DNA from 2 places in the Novosphingobium sp. NFX11 genome. Region 2 is predicted to be linked to the other one. Evidence: predicted binding sites of a transcription regulator. Region 2 holds the regulator's gene; the other holds the start of a gene.
The links. The regulator LexA, encoded in region 2, represses DNA repair genes until DNA is damaged. The targets are predictions, from matches to a motif close to GTTCCNCNCTTGTTCT.
Positions count from the first base shown of each region.

Region 1: uvrA (excinuclease ABC subunit UvrA) is a predicted target of LexA. The motif match lies at 2,410-2,425, and genes of this name have one in related genera.

Region 1 is NZ_CP080384.1:464,475-468,858, reverse strand. Features, by position in the region: gene uvrA (excinuclease ABC subunit UvrA) at 1-2,398, opposite strand, end outside; gene KZO24_RS02320 (hypothetical protein) at 3,008-3,550, shown strand; gene KZO24_RS02315 (hypothetical protein) at 3,665-4,072, shown strand; gene KZO24_RS02310 (hypothetical protein) at 4,180-4,384, shown strand, end outside.
Region 2 is NZ_CP080384.1:1,133,966-1,138,349, forward strand. Features, by position in the region: gene KZO24_RS05755 (ComEC/Rec2 family competence protein) at 1-1,623, shown strand, start outside; gene lexA (transcriptional repressor LexA) at 1,818-2,510, opposite strand; gene KZO24_RS05765 (molybdopterin molybdotransferase MoeA) at 2,630-3,832, opposite strand; gene moaC (cyclic pyranopterin monophosphate synthase MoaC) at 3,829-4,314, opposite strand; gene trpC (indole-3-glycerol phosphate synthase TrpC) at 4,331-4,384, opposite strand, start outside.

The sequences.
Region 1 (4,384 bases), 670 kb from region 2:
CGCCCTGGCAGGCTTCGCAGCGCCCGCCCTTGACGTTGAAGCTGAAGCGGCCGGGCTTGTAGCCGCGCGCTTCGGATTCGGGGAGGCCGGCGAACCAGTCGCGGATCTGGGTGAAGGCGCCGGTGTAGGTCGCGGGGTTGGAGCGCGGGGTGCGGCCGATCGGGGACTGGTCGATCTCGATCACCTTGTCGCACTTTTCGAGACCGGTGATCTTGTCGTGCGCGCCCGCGATCACCCGCGCGCCGTTGAGCTGGCGGGAGGCGCCGGCCTGCAGCGTGTCGATGGTGAGCGAGGACTTGCCCGAGCCGGACACGCCGGTCACGCAAGTGAAGGTGCCGAGCGGGAACTTCGCGGTCACGCCGGTCAGGTTGTTGGCGCGGGCGTTCTCGACGGTGACGAAGTGGCCGTTGCCCTTGCGGCGTTCCTTCGGCACCTCGATCCGGCGGGTGCCGTTGAGGTACTGCGCGGTGAGGCTGTCCTTGCTCTTGAGCACCTGCTTGAGCGTGCCTTCGGCAACCACCTGCCCGCCGTGGACGCCCGCGCCGGGGCCGAGGTCTACCAGATAGTCGGCGGTGCGGATGGCGTCCTCGTCATGCTCCACCACGATCACGGTATTGCCGAGATCGCGCAGGCGCTTGAGGGTTTCGAGCAGCATGTCGTTGTCGCGCTGGTGCAAGCCGATGCTGGGCTCGTCGAGCACGTAGAGCACGCCCGAGAGGCCCGAGCCGATCTGGCTGGCGAGGCGGATGCGCTGGCTCTCGCCGCCCGACAGCGTGCCCGAGGTGCGGTCGAGGTTGAGGTAGTCGAGCCCGACGTTGTTGAGGAAGCCGAGGCGCTCGTTGATCTCCTTGAGGATGGCCTTGGCGATCTGCTGCTGCTGGTTGGTGAGCTTGCCTTCCAGCTGCCCGAACCACGCGAAGCCGTCCGCCACCGAGAGGCGCGCGGCGTCGGCGATGTCGCTGCCGGCGATCTTGACCGAGAGGGCCTCGGGCTTGAGGCGCTTGCCGTCGCAGGTCTCGCAGGGCTGCGCGGTCTGGTACTTGCTCAGTTCCTCGCGCATGAAGGCGCTGTCGGTCTGCAGCATGCGGCGATTGAGGTTGCCGATGACGCCTTCGAACGCCTTGTTGACGGTGTATTCCTTGCGCCCGTCCTTGAAGGTGAGCGGCACGGCCTTGCCGCCGGTGCCGTAGAGGATCACCAGCTTGATCTCGCCGGGCAGTTCGTCCCACGGCGTCGTCAGGTTGAAGCCGAAGTGCGCGGCCAGGCTGGAGAGCACCTGCATGTAGTAGGGGCTGGGCGGGTTGGACTTGGCCCAGGGCACGATGGCGCCCTGCTTGAGCGTCAGGTGCTCGTTCGGCACGACCAGCTGCGGGTCGAACAGCAGCTTTTCGCCAAGGCCGTCGCAGGCCGGGCACGCGCCTTGCGGGGCGTTGAAGGAGAACAGGCGCGGCTCGATCTCCTCGATGGTGAAGCCGCTGACGGGGCAGGCGAACTTCTCGGAGAAGACGATGCGGTTGGCGGGCAGGCCGGCGTTCTTCATGCCCTTGGTAGCGGCAGCCTGGGCGGCGGGGGCTTCGACAGGCTCAGCCTGAGCGGATTTGGGAGATTTGGATTTATCTCCAACCTCCGCTCGTGCTGAGCTTGTCGAAGCACCTGCACCAAGCTCCGCCACCGTAGTATCCGCAAGGTCCACATAAGCCAGCCCCTCGGCCAGCTTGAGCGCCTGCTCGAAGCTGTCGGCAAGGCGGGTCTGGATGCCCTCCTTCACCGCGATGCGGTCGACCACGACCTCGATGTCGTGCTTGTACTTCTTGTCGAGCGCGGGGGCGTCCTCGATCGCGTAGAACTCGCCGTCGATGCGCACGCGGGTGTAGCCCGCCTTCTGCCACTCGGCGAGTTCCTTGCGGTATTCGCCCTTGCGGCCGCGCACCACCGGGGCGAGCAGATAGAGGCGCGTGCCTTCCGGCAGCGCCATCACCCTGTCCACCATGTTGGAGACCGTCTGCGCCTCGATCGGAAGACCCGTGGCGGGGGAATAGGGAATGCCCACGCGCGCCCACAACAGGCGCATGTAGTCCCAGATCTCGGTCACCGTCGCCACCGTCGAGCGCGGGTTGCGGCTGGTGGTCTTCTGCTCGATCGAGATGGCGGGGCTGAGGCCGTCGATATGCTCGACGTTCGGCTTCTGCATCATCTCGAGGAACTGGCGCGCATAGGCCGAGAGGCTTTCGACATAGCGGCGCTGCCCCTCGGCATAGATCGTGTCGAAGGCGAGGCTCGACTTGCCCGAGCCCGACAGCCCGGTGATGACGATCAGCTTCTCACGCGGGAGCGCAATGTCGAAGCCCTTGAGGTTGTGCTCGCGCGCGCCGCGCACGGTGATGTGGGTGAGACTCATGGGAGGCACGTGTTCCAGATTTGTTCGCGCGCTTCAAGGGGGCGCATCGCGGGTTTTGCCGTAGATGGGGTGCGGGGCGCACAAGGCAAGTCTTGTGGACATCTCCGCGCCCACTTGCGCGCCGCTTCACGAGGTGTCTAGTTCCCGCTGCGACTACGGGGGAATACCATTGCGATTTCTGAATCTTGCCCTCGCGGCGAGCGCGCTGGCGCTTACAGCGTGCGGAGGTGGCGACTCCGGTTCGGGCGGCGGCTCGACACCCACGCCTGCGCCGACACCGGCGCCAACGCCTGCCCCCACCCCGGCTCCGACGCCGACGCCGACCACCAGCTACGTCCTGACCGACTTCACGAGCGACTTCTGGTTCGATTCGGCTCTTGGCTACAATCTCAACTACACACTCGAACAGTCCGGCCCGTACCTTTACAACTACGTCAACGCCGGACAACTTCTGGGCGAAGGCGAAACTGCCACACTGCGTTACCGTCACGATCCCGAAGCGGTCGATTTCACGTACCGGAACACCTCGACGTCATTCACGGCGGCGGACCGGCAGCGATCGCTCTCTTACATGCTGTTCGAGAAGCCCGGCGATTATGTCGCACTCGATTGGGACACCCCTCGCGTTACGCCACCACGGCGCTGCGTCGGGTCGAAACGACGAACACTACGGCGACCGCGATCTCGACCCCGGCCTACAACTTCCAACTGGCAATTTTCGGCAGCCCGTCCTCGCCCAGCGATCCCTTGCCCGATGGCCTTAGCTACGGCGGCCTGGCTATCGTGCGCGGCGGCACGCCCGGCTCGCGCGAGTTCGACATGTCGCAGGTCGGCGGTGGCCAGTCGAAGGTCTACTGGTCCTATACGCCGCCTGCCTACACCCCGTCCCCCTATGTGATCAGCGGCTCGATCCGGCTCGTGGTCGTCAGCAACCAGTCCGAACGCCAGGACGGGCTGCTCATCGCCGAGGGCTCGTTCGACCGCGCGACCAATACCGTGAGCGGCACCCTCACCGACAAGACCAACGGGTATTCTGGAACGTTCAAGGGGCGCATGTACGGACCTGACCGTGCTGAGCTTGGTGTGGTCTTCCAGTTCTCCCGCGACAGCGACGGTTCGAGATATTTCGGCCACTTCATCGGCACACGCTGAAGACGACGGGGCGGGGCATCCGGGCGACAAGCCGGAAACCCTGCCCTTTCGCGCACGTTTCTTCCGACGAACCGAAGCCGCATTCCGCGCGGCTTACCAGATCAGGAGAAAGCCATGCGCCATATCCCGAAACTCGCCGCTGCGGCGGCGATCGCGCTCACCGTGCCGCACTTCGCTTCCGCGCAGGACACGACTGAGCGGCCCGCTGCCAGCGCACCCGAAGCGGGCGATCCGGAAGCAAAGCGCCGGATGCTCAATGCCGAGCAGGCCGCCGCCGCACAGGAACAGCTGGCGCGCAACGAAGCCAGCCGCTCCCAACATGACGCCGCCGTCGCCCTCAACGACATGAAGACCGCCCGCGATGCCGCCGCCTACGACGCCACGCTCGATCGCCACGATGCCGCCGAGCAGGACTATCGCACCGACCGCAAGCAGTGGGAGGTCAGGAACCCGGCTTGCTGGAACGGCAATGCCGTGAAATGCCCCGCCGACCCGCAGGCGCCCGGCTCCGGCGGCAGCTGATCGCCCTCGCCACGCGACGAACCGCTTGTCGCAAGTCCTTTGCATGCCCCCAAGCCTGCTGGCAGATAGCGCCCGTCGGGTGCGCCGATCAGGCTCAGGGGATTTGAATGATGGGGGCTGCAAAGCTGTTCGGGCGCGTGGTGGCGCTGTCGCTGGTTGTGGGCATGGCTGCGCCGGTGCTTGCCGACGATCCGCGCGATCCGACCATGACGCCCGAAGCGATCGCCCGTTATGCCGCGACGATCCGCCGCATGAACCGCGATCAGCTGGACTATGTGCGCCAGCGCGATGCCGGGTATGCGCAAGGCTGGC
Region 2 (4,384 bases):
CCGGCGCCGCCCATGCTTCCGGGCGCATACAACTTTGCGCGAACAGCCTGGTTTGCCGGCATTGCCGCTACCGGATCGGTCGTGGGAGACGTGAAGGTCGTCCGGGAATTCAGCGCAGGCGCATGGGCACTATCGGATATACGTCAGACGCTAACGGATCATATTCGCGTTCGCATCGGGGAAGAGCGCGCAGGTATTGCCGCGGCATTCGTCACCGGTGATCGCGGAAATATTTCGGAGGCCGATGATCAGGCCATGCGCGATTCGGGGCTGGCGCATCTGTTGTCGATAAGTGGGCTTCATGTCAGCGCGATGGTGGGGGCAGTGTACCTCGTGGCCATCCGATTACTGGCGCTTTCCTCATGGATGGCGCTCCGGGTGAGGTTGCCGGTAATCGCGGCCGGCGCAGGAGCCCTCGCCGGTGTAGCTTACACCCTTTTGTCCGGTTCTGAAGTCCCTACAGTCAGATCATGCATCGGGGCATTGCTGGTGCTGTTCGCGCTCGCCCTTGGGCGTGAGCCCTTGTCCTTGCGCATGCTGGCGGTTGCAGCGTTCTGCGTTCTTCTGCTGTGGCCCGAGGCAGTAATGGGGCCCAGTTTTCAGTTGAGCTTCGGAGCGGTTCTGGCGCTTATCGCAGTCAGCACATCGGAACCGGTGCGCCATTTCCTTGGGCCGCGTGACGAAGGGATGATCGCAAGAGCAATGCGCCATATCGCTCTATTGCTTTTGACCGGCGCGGTAATCGATCTGGCACTCATGCCTATCGGCCTGTACCATTTCCACCGCGCCGGCGTATATGGAGCGCTGGCCAATGTGGTCGCGATCCCGTGGTCGACCTTCATCGTCATGCCGTTGCTGGCTAGCGCATTGATCCTCGACATCGCCGGGCTGGGAGGGCCTTTCTGGTGGCTGGCGGGCGTTTCGGTGGATGTGCTTGTCGGACTGGCACATTGGTTCGCTTCAAGACCGGGGGCGGTCAACCTGCTGCCGGGTACCGACGCCTGGGCATTCATGCTTTTTGTGTCGGGCGGGCTTTGGCTCGGTCTATGGACCGGCCGCATCCGCTGGGCGGGGTTTCCCATTGCCGCGATCGGTGTGCTTTTGCTCGCGATGGCCCCGCCTGCAGATATATTGGTATCGGGCGACGGTCGCCATGTCGGCCTTGTCGAAAACGGCGGAAATCAGTTGTTCTTACTCAGGGACAGCAAAGGAGGCTATGCCCGGGACAATCTGATGGAGTTCGCGGGGATAGAAGCGGAACCCGCCACGCTTGATAAGTGGCCAGGCGCAAGGTGCAACCCGGACTTCTGTAAGGTGCCGATTGAGCGATCGGGGAAAGTCTGGCACCTGCTGATGTCGCGTGGACGCGATTCCGTCGCGGAACGTTCGCTTGTTGCAGCATGTGAGCACAGCGACATTGTCATCTCAGATCGCTGGTTACCACGTAGCTGCCGCCCGCGCTGGTACAAGGCCGATCGTGGATCTTTGGCTAATACGGGAGGATTGGCCGTTTATCTGGGCAAGGGGCGCATCGATACTGTGGCTCAGACGCAGGGCGCACACGGCTGGTGGCATTCCTCACCATTTCATGTCCGTGAGAATGGACCTTCAACCACCAACTAGCGAACTAAGCGTGGTTCTTCCGGCGCGTGAGGACTTTCATAGTCCAATCCGAAGCCGGATTTTGCCTAATATACCGGATTTGACCTAATATGATTGCCGCAATGCGTATCGCAAGAAACTCCGGCACGGATCAAAACCGTCCGGAGTAAGTCGCGCTACTTGCCACAACGATGGTGAATCGGACTGGAAAAGTTTTAATTATACCGACGAAGCAGGCCAGCGAGCTTGCCCTGGACTTCCACTTCATCCGGGCCATATATCTGCGGTTCGTAAGCGGCGTTTGCAGGATCTAGGCGAACCATTCCAGCTTCACGTCGCAGGTATTTCAACGTGGCTTCTTCGCCACGGATGAGAGCCACCACGATCTCGCCATCCCGGGCAGCATTCGTGCGCTTAACTAGCGCGAAATCGCCATCCAGAATGCCGGCTTCGATCATGGAATCACCGGAGACCTCCAGCGCATAGTGTTCGCCCGAACCGAGCAGCGCAGCCGGGACAGGCAGGGTCGATTGCCCTTCCAGTGCCTCGATCGGAACGCCTGCCGCGATACGACCGTGCAGTGGAATCTCGATCACGTCATTCGCCGCTTCTACGGCGGGACGAGGTGCCTGAAGAGGGGGCACCCCATGATTGCTATTGGCAGCGGATGGACGTGGCGCCTTGCTGCCCGTATCATCCGGTTGACGCAAGACTTCCAAAGCGCGCGCACGGTTGGGAAGGCGGCGAATGAAGCCTCGCTCCTCCAGCGCCGAAATCAGTCGGTGAACACCGGACTTCGACTTGAGATCAAGGGCTTCCTTCATCTCCTCAAAGCTGGGAGAGATGCCGCTTTCTTCAAGCCGTGCCTGGATGAACCGGAGCAATTCGTGCTGCTTGCGAGTCAACATGGTCGCTGCCTTTTCGTGACCTTCGAACCAGGCAAGTCCTGATCCCGCTTGTTCTCGTAGTGAACAATGGGGGAACAATCAAGCAACCAATTGAACTCAATTCAAGCAATGCCGTCATTCTAGAGCAGGAAAATCCGAACTTCGTCTCCTGCAGCCGCCGGCGCGGCCATTGCCGCGCGATCTACCAGCACATTGCTTGCGGCCAGAGAGGACAGGGCGCCGCTGTCCTGCAGTGCATTGACGGTCACGCTTTCGCCATCCCACCAACCGCGAAGAAACTCACGGCGGCGACCGTTGGCGCGCAGCGGCATACTTAGCCTAGCGGCCAGCCGCATTGGCAATGGCCTCGCGGCACCCTGCATCGCTCGCAGGAGAGGAAGCAGAAAATGGTAGGCCGTAACGTAGCTGGAGACCGGATTTCCGGGTAGTCCCAGTATGATCTGTCGCCGTCCCGTCAGTTCGCGCGTGGCGACGAGGATGGGTTTGCCGGGCTTGATCGCCACGCGCCAGAAATCGATGCTCGCGCCCCAGCGTTCGAGTGCCGGGCGGATGAGGTCGTGATCGCCGACAGAAGCGCCGCCGCTTGTCACGATGAGATCGACGTCGTCGGATGCCTCGAAAGCGCGCGTGATCGTGTCGATATCATCCGGTACAGGTCCGACCCGCTTCGCATCGACACCCAGCGCTGAAGCCATAGCCGCCAGCATGACGCCGTTGCTTGCGGGAATCTGATGGGTTGCGCAGCATTCCGGGTTTTCAGCGAGTTCATCGCCGCTGTCGATCACGGCCAGCCGCGGTGTGCGATGGACAGGCAGGTGCGTATGGCCCGAAGCGATTGCCAACGCCATTTGCGCCGGAGTGATGCGCGCGCCCGGCAGCATGATTTCCGTCCCCGTGACGAAATCCATTCCGCGATGTCTGATATGCTTGTGCGCGGGATCGGGTGCTTCACCCGACAACGTCAGGATTTCGGCATCTCTAGCAAGGTCTTCCTGGAGAATGACTGCCGCCGCATCGACCGGCAATATTGCGCCCGTTGAAATGCGTACGGCTTCGCCGGTGGAGAGGGCGCCGACATGGGGATGTCCGGCGGCGCTCTCTCCGATCACTCGCCAGGGGCCCTGCAAGTCTCCGGCCGTCACTGCATAGCCATCCATCGCAGACAGGTTGGCCGGTGGCTGCGTGCGTCGGGCATATAGCGGTTCTGCGAGATACCGGTTGTATGCGCCCTCGATATCGACTCGCTCTATCGGAAGGGGTGTGGCCAACGCCAGCAATCGAGCCTGTGCGTCCTCGAGCGAGAGCGGCGCCGATTTGTTCATTCGGCCCACCCGTCCAGTTTCCAGTGGCCCGACTTGCCGCCGATCTTTTCTACAAGGCGGATGTCACTGATGACCATGCTCTTGTCGAGCGCCTTGGCCATGTCGTAAATTGTCACAAGTGCGATGGAAGTCGCTGTTATTGCTTCGATTTCAACGCCGGTTTTTCCCGTCAAGGATGCTCGGGCAATTACCTTTATCGCGTTGTCTTCGAACGAGAACTCCAGATTTACGGCATCCAGCGCGAGAGGGTGACACATCGGAATGAGTTCTGCCGTGCGCTTCGCCGCCATTATGCCAGCGATCCGCGCAGTACCTAGAACGTCACCCTTGGGCGCATTTCCAGCGCGAACGGCGGCGAGGGCGTCCTCGCTCATCGAAATCCGACCGGAAGCTATGGCAGTGCGCTGTGTTTCGGCCTTGGCACCAACGTCGACCATGCGGGCGTTGCCGTTGGCGTCGATATGCGTGAGGGACTTGTTCATCGCAACCCCATGGGCATTACGTTCCGGTGAGAAGGGCGCGCGTCGCCGCTTCTATATCATTTTTGCGCAT